4 regions of the Paenibacillus sp. FW101-FHT12H11 genome follow, and region 1 is predicted to be linked to each of the others. Evidence: riboswitches for the same ligand, from Rfam matches in the RefSeq annotation. Region 1 holds a riboswitch; each other region holds the start of a gene.

Region 1 (3,385 bases):
CTACTTGCTGCCGGTGAAGCGGAAGCGGCCGGTTTGGTTTCTTCTTTTTTGGCACCGCAACCTGTCAAAGCAACTGCGGACACAGTGACAGCCATTAACGCTGTTGTGAATACTTTTTTCATCATCTTTACCCCCAAAAATAAATTTAAAATTGTACCTTAAATCCCACATTCTAGGTTGACCAGAATCAGTTAAAATATGTATGTCTGACCATAGACCGAGTGTATCACTTCGGTACTTCAGTGAAAAGCAATCCTACGGCAAATGATCATAATTCGTGATGTTAACCAAGTTGACATGGTCTTTTTGTGTAGCCCCACAATATAGGTTTTAAGCCCCAATTATTTATTATACTACCGCCGGTCAATAAAATCTAGATGACCAATTTTAATTTTTTTTGGTCATCAATGTGAGGAATTGTCCCGAGGATAGCGGACTGCTGAACAGTTTTCCTTGCACCTCCGTACATTGCAGAAATTTCAAGTATTCGAATTGCTCTTCCGTTTCGACACCTTTCGCGATTAACTTCAATCCTAATCGGTGGGCCATCCGAACGATAGCAGCTGCAAGCAGTTGATTTTCGTCATCATCCACAAGGTCTCTGATCAGCGTGCTGTCCAGTTTCACACTATCCAGCGGCATACCCTCCAGCCCGCTTCGTGTAAAAAGCCCCGTACACAAGTCATCCATAGCAATGCGTACGCCAAGCTTTTTCAGCATCGTCAGCTTCTTGCTAGCTTCCTGCACGTTGGAAGACGTGATACTTTCCGTGAGGTCCAGCTCAACCAACCTGGGATCGATACCTGTTTCTTGCAGCACATCAGCTATATGTGCAATAAAATGATCATCTTTGAACTGTGAAGATTTAATGGTGAACGTCATTCTGAGCGGTTCTTGGCCAGCTTTCTGCCAATCCCTCATCTGCCTGCATGCAGCCTGAAACGCCCACTTGCCAATAGGGACCATGAATCCCAGTTCATCGGCTGCCTTCCGCCAATCCATGAGCTTGCTCAGCTGCTTAGACCCCTTCTCCCAGTGGAGGCTGACCTCCGTACCGATGAGCTTACGGCCTGCGATTTCATATTGCGGCTGATACCGTAATTCGAACTGTTCCTGCTCCAGAGCCAAGCGCAACTCATTCTCCATGTGAGCTTTGCTCTTCACCATCGTATCAATATCTGAGGCATAAAATTGGAAGCGGTTGTTCTCATGGTTTTTGGCCTCGTACATCGCTTCATCCGCACGCTGAAGAAGCTGTTCGGGCTTAGTCCCATCGAGCGGATATAACGCAATCCCCATACTAGCGGTGATCGTAACGGTTTTTCCATCCAGGATAAAAGGTTCATCCAGCACATTTTGAATGCGTATAGCCACTGCTCTGACGTCTTCCGGCTTAGAAAAAGATTCAAGCAAAATAATAAACTCGTCGCCGCCCTGCCGATACACCGTATCCGAACCACGCAGACAGCCTAACAATCTCTCCGCAGCCAAACGAATGAGCTGATCGCCAGAGGCATGGCCGTAAGAATCATTAATCTCTTTGAATCTGTCCATGTCGAGAAATACAACCGCCGCAAGCTGGTCATAACGCTGAGCATGAAGAAGCACACGCTTTAAGCGGTCCTCGAACAGCCGTCGATTTGGCAAGCCCGTTAATGTATCATGGTAGGCCAAGTAAGCCAGCTGCTTACTCTTTTCCTCCTGTTCGATGCTGTTAAGCCGCAAGTGACGGATGCGAATGGCAAAAAAGAAGCAAATGAGTGCTTGAATGAGGACGAACAAGATCATCTTCGGGGTAAATGTAAAAGAAGCAGCAGCAAGTAGATTAGCCGTCAGCAGAAAGAAACCAAGGATGCCCGCATAGCGCAGCTCCTGATCTTTCATCTGTTGAATCCACTTTATAAAAAGGCTTCTCATTCGGGGGGAACCTCCATTCCGGTCATCAAAAAAGGCTATTCCATTTGGAATAGCCGTAGGCGTACCTGTATCGGTAAACTGCTCCTCTCGGCAGCCCAGCCGTCATCGTTGCGGCGGCAACCTAAGACCCGGAGCTTTGCGTCCTTACCTTTCGGCAAGTTTGCCTTTTACAATATTCAGGTAAACAAAGAAAAAGCAGGACTATTTAACTATATCATAATTTTTTCTACTCTGCCTATTTTTAGTTAAATTAGCAAATTGAAAAGTTTAGGATCTTTATTGATCTCGATGTAATCATAGTCCTTGCGGGACAAACGCTCAATAAGGCCCTCATAATCATCTTTATTTTTCAACTCGATGCCGACTAGGGCTGGAGCATCATCCCGATTATTCTTTTTCGTATACTCAAATCGGGTAATATCGTCGGTCGGCCCCAAAACTTCCTCCAGGAATTCGCGCAAAGCGCCTGCACGCTGAGGGAAATTGAGAATGAAATAGTGTTTCAAACCCTCGTACACTAGCGATCTTTCTTTGATTTGCTGCATCCGGTCTATGTCATTATTACCACCGCTGATGATGCAAACTACGTTTTTGCCGCGAATTTGATCTCGGTAAGCATCCAGCGCCGCAACAGGCAGAGCCCCTGCAGGCTCGATCACGATGGCGTTGTTGTTGTAGAGCTCCAGGATCGTCGTGCATTCCTTGCCTGAAGGAATAACAACGATATCGTCCAGCTTTTCTTTGCAAATATCAAAGGTAAGCTCGCCTACCTGCTTCACAGCTGCACCGTCTACAAATTTCTCAATCGTAGACAAGGTCACGACTTTGCCTTGCTTGAGCGCCTCCTGCATACTTGCAGCGCCCTCTGGCTCAACGCCAATAATCTTGGTACGCGGAGAAACGCTGTCCACATAAGTCGCCACACCGGCTACAAGACCGCCGCCGCCGATGGTTGCAAAGATAAAGTCCGGCATATCGGACATCTGATTCATGATTTCCAGACCGACAGTCCCTTGTCCCGCGATCGTGCGAATATCATCGAAGGGGTGAATAAACACCTTGTTCTCTTTGGCGCAGTAGGCCTTGGCGTGATTGGAGGAATCATCGAAAGAATCCCCTGTCAGAATGACTTCTACAAAAGAGCCGCCAAATAATTTCACCTGCGAAATTTTTTGCCTTGGCGTCGTCGTTGGCATGAAGATTTTCCCTTCAATCCCTAACTGCTTACAGGAGTAAGCAACGCCTTGCGCGTGATTGCCGGCGCTTGCGCACACGACTCCCGCTTCGCGTTCTTCCGGCGTCAAGCTTTGGATCACATTGTACGCTCCGCGAATTTTAAAAGAACGAACGACCTGCATATCTTCACGTTTCAAATAAACGTTACATTCATACAAGTTAGAGAGCAGCTCATTGCGTTGCAGAGGCGATGGTTCGATCACCTTGCTGAGCACATGATTGGCCCTAATAA
Region 2 (3,385 bases), on a different contig from region 1:
CAAGCGATTGGCGCGCTGGATTCGGAAGGAAGGCCGTTACATCAAGCAGGCATAAGCGACGTTCCGGGACTTTATTATGTGGGGCTGGAAGGGCAGCGTTCCTTTGCTTCTGCTACCATAAGGGGGGGGGGCCGGACGCGCAGTTTGTTGTTAAAAAGCTTTTGCATCACCTTAAACACTGAATGCTTACATTTTTTGATAAAAGGATGGGACCGACTTGAACCTCAATTGGTTTGCTGCGGAAATGCTTATGAAACAACGCCAAAGGGAAATCGAACGATCTGCTAGAGAAGCGTGGAAATGGTCAGACGCTATGCAAAAGCAATCGGTCCGATTCTTTAACCGACGGCCAATCATTCGTGCAACACCAACGGCTTGCTGCGTTACGAGCTGCTGTTGATGTATAAAAAACTAAGGAGTGAACTTTCATGAATCAAGTAAGTAATGATCAAATTCGTCAAAACGTTCGGAATCGGTATAAAGAAATCGCCTTACAGGACGTAGGGGCGGGGTCCTGTTGTAAGCCAGCGCCAGCCAATGATTGCTGTGGTTCGGCCGCGGATGTTTCCGCTAAAATGGGCTACTCGTCAGAAGAATTAACAGCCGTTCCAGATGGGGCGAATCTGGGCCTCGGCTGTGGCAATCCGCAAGCCATTGCTGCTTTGCAACCGGGAGAAGTCGTGCTGGACCTGGGCAGCGGCGGCGGGTTTGATTGCTTTCTTGCCTCCCGTCAGGTGGGCGCTTCCGGCCGCGTCATTGGTGTAGATATGACACCGGAAATGGTCAGCCGCGCCCGCGAAAATTCCAGTAAAAGCGGATTTACCAATACGGAATTTCGGTTGGGCGAGATAGAGCATCTGCCGGTTCAGGACCACTCGGTTGACGTGATTATTTCAAACTGTGTCATTAATCTGTCCCCATCGAAGCAGCAGGTGTTTGACGAGGCGTTCCGTGTGCTGCGTGACGGCGGCAGACTGGCCATATCGGATGTCGTGGCAACAGCCGATTTTCCGGAAGAAATCAAGCAGGATATCGACCGTATCTATTCAGGGTGTATTTCAGGAGCTTCCTCTATCGGGGAGTTGGAAGCCATGCTTGCGCAAAGCGGGTTTACCCAAATTGAGATCGAACCTAAAGACGAATCCCAGACGTTCATCAAGGATTGGATTCCCGGCGCAAATGTCGAACAATACCTGGTGTCTGCCGCGATACGTGCCATCAAGGCTTGAGCCGTGAAGGGCCGAACTGTTGCAGCTCGAGTTGAGTTGAACATGTTCGGCATAAACAATAAGGCGCTGCCGGTAAGTTGGCAGCGCCTTCGCCTTTGCTTAGCGTATATTTTCGTTAAAATGTTGGCGAGACCCCCGAAAGAAGAAGTGGGTTGCGCTATGTTCGAACATACGTTACTAAGGTTGACACCAAGCAAACTTTTTGGCATCTATTGAAATATGGTAAAATAAATTAATTCAATATGTCGAATAGACTAGGAAAAAAGGCAAACCTGATCGAAAGACAGGGACGCAAAGCCACGGGTCTTCTGCACTAGTGCAATGATCGCCGGGTTACCCTCTCAAACCACACCAAGATGACAAGCAGGCACGCCAGTGAGAGGGCGTGTCTTTTTGTCATTTGAAAATAAAAGAGGTGATCGATTATGAACAAACAAACAAGCTTTTCTGTAGAGATAAAAGATATGATCCGTAGGAACGGGAGTATCAAAGTATTACTGGCGGATGGTGACCTAGCTTGGCAACAGCGACTCGCTATGTTGCTTGAATCCGAGCCAGATATTTATTTATCTAACATCGTTTCGACAAAAGAGGAAGCGATTCGAGCGAGTGTACAATTAGACGTAGACGTAATGATCTTGGAAATGATTTTGAATTCGCCCAAACGAGACGGGCTGGACGCCGCAGCGGAGATTCTCAGAAATAAAGAGTTACCGATTATTGTCCTTTCTTCGATACATGATCCGGAAGTCATGGTCGATGCAGTTGTTGCCGGAGCGGTCAATTATATTACAAAGTCCAACTATATGGACATACCGGTTGCGATCAGAGAAGCTCACCGACGTCAGTCCTCTCTCCATGCGGATGTCGCGACGATAATCCGTAGTGAGATCGAGCTTATAAAGCGAAAAGAATTGCATTGCATGCTCACACCTACGGAAAAAGAAATTTTGCAACTCATAGGCTTGGGCTATCGACAGACAATTATCAGAGAATTACTTGGCATTACTTCGAACACCCTAAAATCGCACGTTCGGCATATCACTCGTAAATTCGACACCCGATCCATTCGAGAAGCTGCTGAGAAGGCGAAACGAAGAGGTCTGTATGATCAGCACTATGCTACGTGAGTTAATGGGACTGAAATTGAAACAAGCTTTGGGAAAATTCGGGGATTTTCGACAAAATTATCATGACAGAGGGTGACAAAAAGATCACCCTCCCCATTCGAACTAATAATAGGTAAAATGAAGGGGTAATCTAAGGGAAAATAGGAATATTATCCCGTACCAAAGGAGGTGGAGAGAAAAAAGATGAATGCTGGAGATTGTTGTCGTGAATCGGAGTCTGAAGTAAATCAAAATGGGACAGGCTCTCGTAAAATGAAGAGGATGGTGCCTTTAACTTACGTAATTATGCGGCTGTCCCCAATATAACAATGAAGGGATGATCGTCATGGATCAATTAGAAACGGAGCGTGAATTATGTTTATTAACATGGATTGATTTGCACTTCATTCAGCAGTTTTGCGGAAGGAGAGTTGTAGTATTTCTTGGAATTGGGGAGGGTGTTTGATGAATCTTACTCAACAGTCCATCCCCTATGAAAAAGTTGAAGCATGGCTTATGTCCTATAGTGATTGGAAAGCAAGGTTGGAATATGCGCAGGCAGAGCTTAAGCATATTCCGGGATTAACGAGGGCTTTGCATGAGTGGGTGAATCATGGCAATGGAAGAAAACAAGAACCATTGTTGCGTACGGTCATTCATCGGATAGAGATCACTGAACATGAAATCCCGTTGCTATTATCGAGAATCGGATTGATCGATTACGCTTTCTCGGCTCTCACCACAGAGGAAATTTTGTTCGTTCGTCTACGATATTTGGATAAACTGGCGCTTTCGGTCATTATAGATCGCATTGCACTTTCCCGCCGCGCGTTCTTTTATCATCGGAAGCGAATTCTGCATAAAGTATATCGAAAAATCAAAGATCGGGCGGTCCTGTTGGAACTGGATTCCTTTGGAGAAGACTGATCATATCATTACTTCAGAAGATGCACATACGCATCTTCTATTTTTATGGTTCGTGAATTGAAGAATATCACCTCAATCCCCCATCTTTTCAAACAGGCTCTAGGGTCTACCCCCATTTTT
Region 3 (3,385 bases), on a different contig from region 1:
GAATTTTTGCAGGAATTTTCGAGAAATATTACAGTTGGCAATCAACAGAGCTTCAAGCCGAGGATGTGCCTGCTACGATACAAGATGGCAGAAAAAAACGATGGCAGAAAAAAAACGCCAGCCAACGGATTATACCGTTAACTGGCGTTTGGTTGTATACGCGCCCGAGATGATTCGAACATCCGGCCTACAGTTTAGGAAACTGTTGCTCTATCCTGCTGAGCTACGGGCGCATGGCAAAGATTATGATAGCACGAAGCCTTATATGGCGCAACCTTTGAGTGGCAAGATTTAACTTGTAGTTGAAATTAGCTAACTGCATCGTGCGATGGGGAGCTACAGGACGTTATTTAAGCCAAAACGTACACTTCCAGGGTACAGACGGAAATGGGCTCTATTTTGCCTAATTAACCAAGAATTTGGCTAGAAATGCTAAAATAGCGGATCACAGTCCCCACTTCCTCGCTAAATTACTTAAGATCCGGCGATTAGGGGATCATAGTTCCCTTTCGCATATCAATGCGAGGCGACCGCTTGCGAAGCTAGACCGCACTCAGCCTAGCGGCCAACGGCAAAGTCCAAAGCCAAAGCCAGAGCTAACGCGCTATTCCTTCCCGCGCAGCTTGCGGAAAAACTGCGTCAACATCGTCGCGCACTCCTCTTGCAGCACGCCGCTGACCACATCGACCCGGTGATTGAACCGGTCCTCCTGCAGCAAGTTCATCAACGTTCCCGCGCAGCCGGCCTTGGGATCGGTTGTGCCGTAGATCACCTGCGGAACGCGCGCTTGAACAATCGCGCCGGCACACATGGGGCAAGGCTCCAGCGTGACGTAAAGCTTGCAGTCAAGCAAGCGCCACGCTTGCAGATGCTCGCTGGCCTGCTTAATAGCAATCATCTCAGCGTGAGCAAGCGGATCCAGCGTCGTTTCACGAAGATTGTAGCCGCGGCCGATAATTTCCCCTTGATAGACAACAACGGCACCAATCGGGACCTCTCGAATGGCTTCGGCTTTACGCGCTTCTTCTATGGCCGCTTTCATCCACGGGATATGTTCATTATATTCATTATATTCATCCACAGGGGGACACCTCACTAAAAATAATCTTATCCACATGTGAACAAAGGATCGAACAAGTATTCGTTGTTAACAACCTGTGGATAACAATGTGTATAACTCGAAAAGTTGTGGATATTTAATTCTTCTAACATTCATACAACAAATACCAGATGTATGCAAGAGATTTAGTTGATAATAGGGAAATCCATCCGTATAATGAGAGATAACGTAGGTCTTTTAGACCATATAGCACGATATTGTACGACAAAGCATGACAAATCATTTGCAAGGTTCGATAATGGCAAACTTACCGAAAGGTAAGGACGCAAAGCCGAGGGTCTACGGTTCCTATGGAACTACGACAGCCTGGTTACCGAAAATCGATGCTTTTTCAGGTTGAGGTAATAGGCTGTCCCCAAAGCAGGGGCAGTCTATTTTTTTATAGGGAACGCGGGGAGGGGTGATCAACAAAGTGGTTAGCAACAGCAAACAAAAATCTGCTAAGTTTTACGGCAGCAAAGAAGGGTACGACGCTGATGTAATGATTGACAGCAAGGCGATGCTGAGCAAGGAAGATTTCGTAGCCACCGGCGTGTTGACCTATGCACTAGGTGACATCATTGAAGTGGAGCTGCCGGAGTACCATGTTTTTGCGCTGGGAGATAAGTGTAAAATGACGGTATATACGAAATCCGGGCTGTTTGTTATGGATACGGTGGTTGTGGCCAAGGAGCAGGGTTCGTTGATTGTTCTGAATCCCCCTGAAAACCGCAGGAAGTTCACGGAAAAGCGGGAGTTCCCTCGCGTAGATGTGAAGAATGAAGGGCTTCTTTTCGCGCTCCAGGATAGAAACAAGAAGCTCAAACATCATTTTGATACACCGATTCGATTCTCTATCAAAAATCTATCTATTAATGGTTTAGGATTTACGATCAGTGAAAATGCTATGCTTGAAAAAGTCATTCAAAAGAACTCTCAACTGGAAGTGGAGTTGATTTTGGGCTTTTTGGTGCCATGTACAATGGAAATTGTTCGGCAAGAAAAAACGAATGACGGCTACTATTACGGTGCTAGTTTTGTCAGCATCCCGGATGAGAAAACGAACGCGCTGCGCGGATTTATTATAAAAAATCAGATTGAAACGTACTTCGTCCAGAAGCGGGAAATTGAAACAAAAAAAGCACTGGAAAAAAAGTCTGCGGCTAATCAGTAGCCTACAGGCTTTTTTTTGCGTTCCAAGTACTATATAATAAGAAGGATGATTTTCGAAAATTAAGGAGTTGTAACTACGATGGCTTTGAAAGCAGGTATCGTCGGTCTACCGAACGTAGGAAAATCGACATTGTTTAATGCAATTACACAGGCGGGGGCAGAATCTGCAAACTATCCGTTCTGTACGATAGATCCGAATGTTGGGGTAGTTGAAGTACCGGACGAGAGATTGCACAAGCTGGTAGAGATGATTGTCCCTAAGAGCATTGTTCCGACAGCCTTCGAATTCGTTGATATTGCGGGTTTGGTGAAGGGCGCGAGCAAAGGCGAAGGGCTTGGAAATAAATTTTTGTCGCACATTCGTGAAGTGGATGCCATTGTGCATGTTGTCCGTTGTTTTGAGGATGATAATATTACGCACGTCTCCGGTAAAGTAGATCCGATTGGCGATATCGAGACGATTAATCTTGAATTGATTTTGGCTGACATTGAGTCGGTTGAGAAAAAAATCGAGCGCTCCCGCAAGAACCTGAAAGGCGGCGACAAGAAAGTTGTTGCTGAGGTTGAGTGTTTGGAACGCATCAAGGAAGCTCTTTACAACGATCTGCCAGCGCGTAGCATCGATTTGAGCGACGATGAGAAGCTGCTTGTTCGCGACCTTCACCTGTTGACCATGAAGCCGGTTCTTTATGCGGCCAATGTGAGCGAAGACGAAGTATCAACAGCGGATGAGAATCCATTTGTTAAAATCGTTCAGGAATACGCGGCGAAAGAAAACAACGAAGTTGTTTCGATCAGCGCGAAGGTGGAATCCGAGATTGCTGAGCTCGAAGATGAAGAAAAAGCAATGTTCCTCGAAGAGTTGGGACTTCAAGAGTCCGGCTTGAATAGATTGATTAAAGCAGCTTATCGCAAACTTGGCTTGTATACGTATTTTACAGCTGGGGTGCAGGAAGTAAGAGCTTGGACGATCCGCAAAGGAACGAAAGCTCCTCAAGCGGCCGGTGTGATTCATACCGATTTCGAGCGTGGATTTATTCGCGCCGAGGTTGTGTCTTATACGGATTTGGTAACGGCGGGTTCCATGAATGGCGCGAAAGAAAAAGGGCAAGT
Region 4 (3,385 bases), on a different contig from region 1:
AATTCAATCTGCTGCTCTGTTTCTCCTATGCGCAAATCCAGTTTGTAGGAATCACGTTCTGCCCGGTACAACTCATTTACGATCGTCATTCCTAATAAATCAACATAGAAATGCTTCGACTGTTCGTAATTCGAGCTAATAATGGCCACATGATGCATGCGATCGATTTTCACTAACACGCCTCCCCACTCCGTAAATAAACCGCAATCCGGGAATTCCCCATCCTGCGGCTCGTTTCTTATTTTATCCGTCTGCTCTCATCGTTTCAACAATTTTCTTCAAAATATTCTCGGCTTGCGCATATTCTACCTGACACGTACCTGCTGCGTGGTGACCGCCTCCGCCATTTTGGAGCATCAAAGTCCCGATGTCCGTTTGGGAGGTGCGATTCACAATGCTGTGTCCGCAGGCAAATACACAATTTTGTTTGTTACGTCCGTCCACGATCCAAATGGATACATTTTGCTCCGGATAAAGAGCGTAAACCATGAAACGGTTGCCAGGATAGATGGTTTCCACGTCCCGAAGATCCGTAATAATCACATTTCCTTCTGTATACGTATGTTTTGCAAGCATTTCACGGTATAGGGCATCCAATTCATAATACCGTTCTACCCGCTCCTTAACGTCAGGAAGCTCCATAATTTGATCGACCGTCATCACCGCGCAGTGATCCACAAGCTCTTCCATTAGCTGATAATTGCTAATTCGATAGTCCCGGTAACGTCCTAAACCCGTACGGGCATCCATGATGAACGATAATAAATCCCAACCCGTTGGATTCAAAATATCTTCTTTACTGAATTGTGCCGCATCCGCTTTATCTACGCCTTGCATAATATCGTCAATATCACCAAATGTTTCTTGCCCACCATAATAATCATAAACGACGCGTGCTGCGCTTGGTGCGATACGGGTTTCCCCTTTGAAAGCTACCTTCTCACCCATCCGCTCAAGTTCACTGGAATGATGGTCAAACCATAATCCGCAACCTGGAACATAAGGCACATTCGCCAAAATATCGTTCTCGGTAACCTCGATCAGACCATCCTGCATATCTTTGGGATGAACGAATTTCATTTCATCGACCATGTTTAGCTTTTTGAAAAGCATTGCGCATACTAAACCGTCAAAATCCGAACGCGTAATTAATCGCATAGCGCAAATCCCCCTACGAAGTTAGTACTTAAGAACTATGTATGAATATGTGTATCATTATATCAGCACCTGTCGATTTGTGACAATCATTTTGTCATTAGAGCTTTTGGGATAAAAAAAAGAACAGTTCGCCTAGATGGGCTGAACCGTTCTTAATTTGGACGTCAAAATTTGGTAGAGTCTAGTCATAAATGCTTCAATTTGTGGCATCGGAGGCATTTTCACAGAAAGCTTAACTTCGCCTTTCCAGTAGAAAATTAAAATGCTGTTGCTTCTCCCCTGAAACATTTCAACATCCCAACACGTCTCATTAAGTGCGTACTCTTCTAAATTAATCATTAGCTTCGGTCCATCCGAGGATGGCACCAAACGGGCAACATGATTGCCGCAAAGTGATGTTACTTTTTGCTCTTCATGTAAATCAGACTGCATGCTGCTTGGTCCTCCTTTTATCCATAGTTTATGAAAGTTATGACAGAGAAAAACCCCACCATAGTGTACCGATCGGAGGGGATCTAAGTTGAATACCCAATCGTTCGGCAGCTGGCTGGCAACGAGTTCGTTTATGAACAAGGTAGCCCCTTTAGCTTTGCGTCACTGACTTTCGTCAGTTTTGCCATTGTCGAGATGTGTTGTGAATTCTTGTACAAGAAATAACTACACTCTCAAGAATAAGGGATGTTGTTTTGAAATCGTATAGTTCGCAAGAACTATTTTTGCAATATCTATCAAAAAACTTCTTTTTTCGACCTATTTTTGGGCAGTGCTTGTAGATTATTGGCGCCCTTCCAGTAAAAGAGAGATCCCGCAAGGGTTACAAAAGCGATAACCAGATAAAGTGCAGTGCCCCCGTACGCTACGAGCAGAAAGCCGCCAACCCATGGTCCCATAAAATGACCTATATTGGTTAACGTTTGTGCTCCAAAATAAGTACCGCGCATATGCTCCGGCGCCAGTTTATCAATCAGCATGTTGGCCGCGGGGTAATTTAATATTTCGCCTAGTGTAAAAATCGCCATGGAAATAATCATGGGTACTAACGAATGCGAGAATGCAAAACCGATATCGCCTAAAGCAAACATCAAATTGCCAAAAATAATCGCTACAAGCGGCGAGTATTTATCAGAAATACGCGTAAGCGGTATTTGCATCGCAATAACCACAATGGCATTGACACTCATGAGGACTGCAAACATTTTCACACCTTCAGTGAAATTCTGCTCCAAATATTGCGATAGTGTCACCATGACTTGCGAGTAGCCGATAGCCCCTATAATTCCGCCAAGAATATAATAGCGAAACGTGACATCACGTTGAATGACCCGCAATGCGGAGACAAACGTAACAGGTTGTTTTTTCTCCCCTTCTATTTGCTTAATGCCAAAAACGATAAGGAGAACGTAGAGGGTAACCGCATAGATAAAATATACGATTCCAGTGAGTAGAAACGGCAATGCTCCATCCATCGTTGCAAAAAAAGCACCTAATAAAGGTCCAACAGCAACACCAACATTGATGGCCATGTATCTCATTGAAAACACACTGAGTCGCTTTGCCGGTTCGGTTAAATCCGCCATCAAGGCTTGCGAAACCGGTTCGTAGAAGGATCGGCACAAGCCGTTCAACATGTTCAGCATCATGAACAGTACCGGTAATTTCACGATACTAAAACCTACAAACACAACCGCCCATCCAAAAAGTGCAGCAAGCATGATGATGCGTCGGCCAAATCGGTCCGATAAATTGCCGCCGATAAAACCTCCGACTGTTCCTGCCAAAGCTCCCATTCCAATAACGACCCCGATCATTACCGCACTCATTGACGTATGTTTAGCCAAGTAAATCGCCAGAAAAGGCAGACTCATGGAAGACGCCGCTCTGGCCATGACCGTTCCTAAAATCAACGTATGTACAATCGGATGATACGAGCCAAGAAAACTACGTAATCGATTCATCTGTCAGAACTCCTCTCGCTGCTAATTTACCAAAGGTTAAGAAATGAGATCAAGAACTCATTATACACGAAAAACGGTAGTTCGTGTCCTTAATTATATTTTTTTGTCGAATAAAAAAAGGACTCCCCGAAGTCGAGCGGGGGCCCAGTTTTAACCATGTTTTGAGGCCTAGAATTTGAAGTTAACTTCTAATTCTGGGCTACTGTACCCGAATGATAATCAAAGGCATTGAGGGCGTTAATTCCATGAGTCAGGACGTAGCCTGCATTTGC

The links. Region 1 has a riboswitch for cyclic di-GMP ahead of AC3WTJ_RS31785 (putative bifunctional diguanylate cyclase/phosphodiesterase). Riboswitches for the same ligand answer to the same signal wherever they lie in the genome.
Region 2: linked by a shared signal. The riboswitch ahead of AC3WTJ_RS10835 (response regulator transcription factor) and the one ahead of AC3WTJ_RS31785 (putative bifunctional diguanylate cyclase/phosphodiesterase) in region 1 are both predicted to bind cyclic di-GMP.
Region 3: linked by a shared signal. The riboswitch ahead of AC3WTJ_RS35740 (PilZ domain-containing protein) and the one ahead of AC3WTJ_RS31785 (putative bifunctional diguanylate cyclase/phosphodiesterase) in region 1 are both predicted to bind cyclic di-GMP.
Region 4: linked by a shared signal. The riboswitch ahead of AC3WTJ_RS21705 (hypothetical protein) and the one ahead of AC3WTJ_RS31785 (putative bifunctional diguanylate cyclase/phosphodiesterase) in region 1 are both predicted to bind cyclic di-GMP.

Annotation. Positions count from the first base shown of each region.
Region 1 covers NZ_JBYTCO010000012.1:40,366-43,750, forward strand. The annotation lists gene AC3WTJ_RS31780 (BMP family lipoprotein) at 1-122, opposite strand, end outside; gene AC3WTJ_RS31785 (putative bifunctional diguanylate cyclase/phosphodiesterase) at 388-1,917, opposite strand; cyclic di-GMP riboswitch class I at 2,004-2,092, opposite strand; gene ilvA (threonine ammonia-lyase IlvA) at 2,163-3,385, opposite strand, start outside.
Region 2 covers NZ_JBYTCO010000003.1:132,604-135,988, forward strand. The annotation lists partial or broken gene AC3WTJ_RS10820 (flavin-containing monooxygenase) at 1-182, shown strand, start outside; gene AC3WTJ_RS10825 (hypothetical protein) at 218-400, shown strand; gene AC3WTJ_RS10830 (arsenite methyltransferase) at 429-1,229, shown strand; cyclic di-GMP riboswitch class I at 1,485-1,570, shown strand; gene AC3WTJ_RS10835 (response regulator transcription factor) at 1,655-2,359, shown strand; gene AC3WTJ_RS10840 (hypothetical protein) at 2,804-3,265, shown strand.
Region 3 covers NZ_JBYTCO010000017.1:57,102-60,486, reverse strand. The annotation lists tRNA gene AC3WTJ_RS35750 (tRNA-Arg) at 160-233, opposite strand; gene tadA (tRNA adenosine(34) deaminase TadA) at 605-1,096, opposite strand; cyclic di-GMP riboswitch class I at 1,351-1,438, shown strand; gene AC3WTJ_RS35740 (PilZ domain-containing protein) at 1,521-2,273, shown strand; gene ychF (redox-regulated ATPase YchF) at 2,352-3,385, shown strand, end outside.
Region 4 covers NZ_JBYTCO010000006.1:422,876-426,260, reverse strand. The annotation lists gene gloA2 (SMU1112c/YaeR family gloxylase I-like metalloprotein) at 1-173, opposite strand, end outside; gene AC3WTJ_RS21710 (exopolyphosphatase) at 244-1,158, opposite strand; gene AC3WTJ_RS21705 (hypothetical protein) at 1,291-1,590, opposite strand; cyclic di-GMP riboswitch class I at 1,694-1,786, opposite strand; gene AC3WTJ_RS21700 (MDR family MFS transporter) at 1,887-3,113, opposite strand; gene AC3WTJ_RS21695 (carboxymuconolactone decarboxylase family protein) at 3,302-3,385, opposite strand, start outside.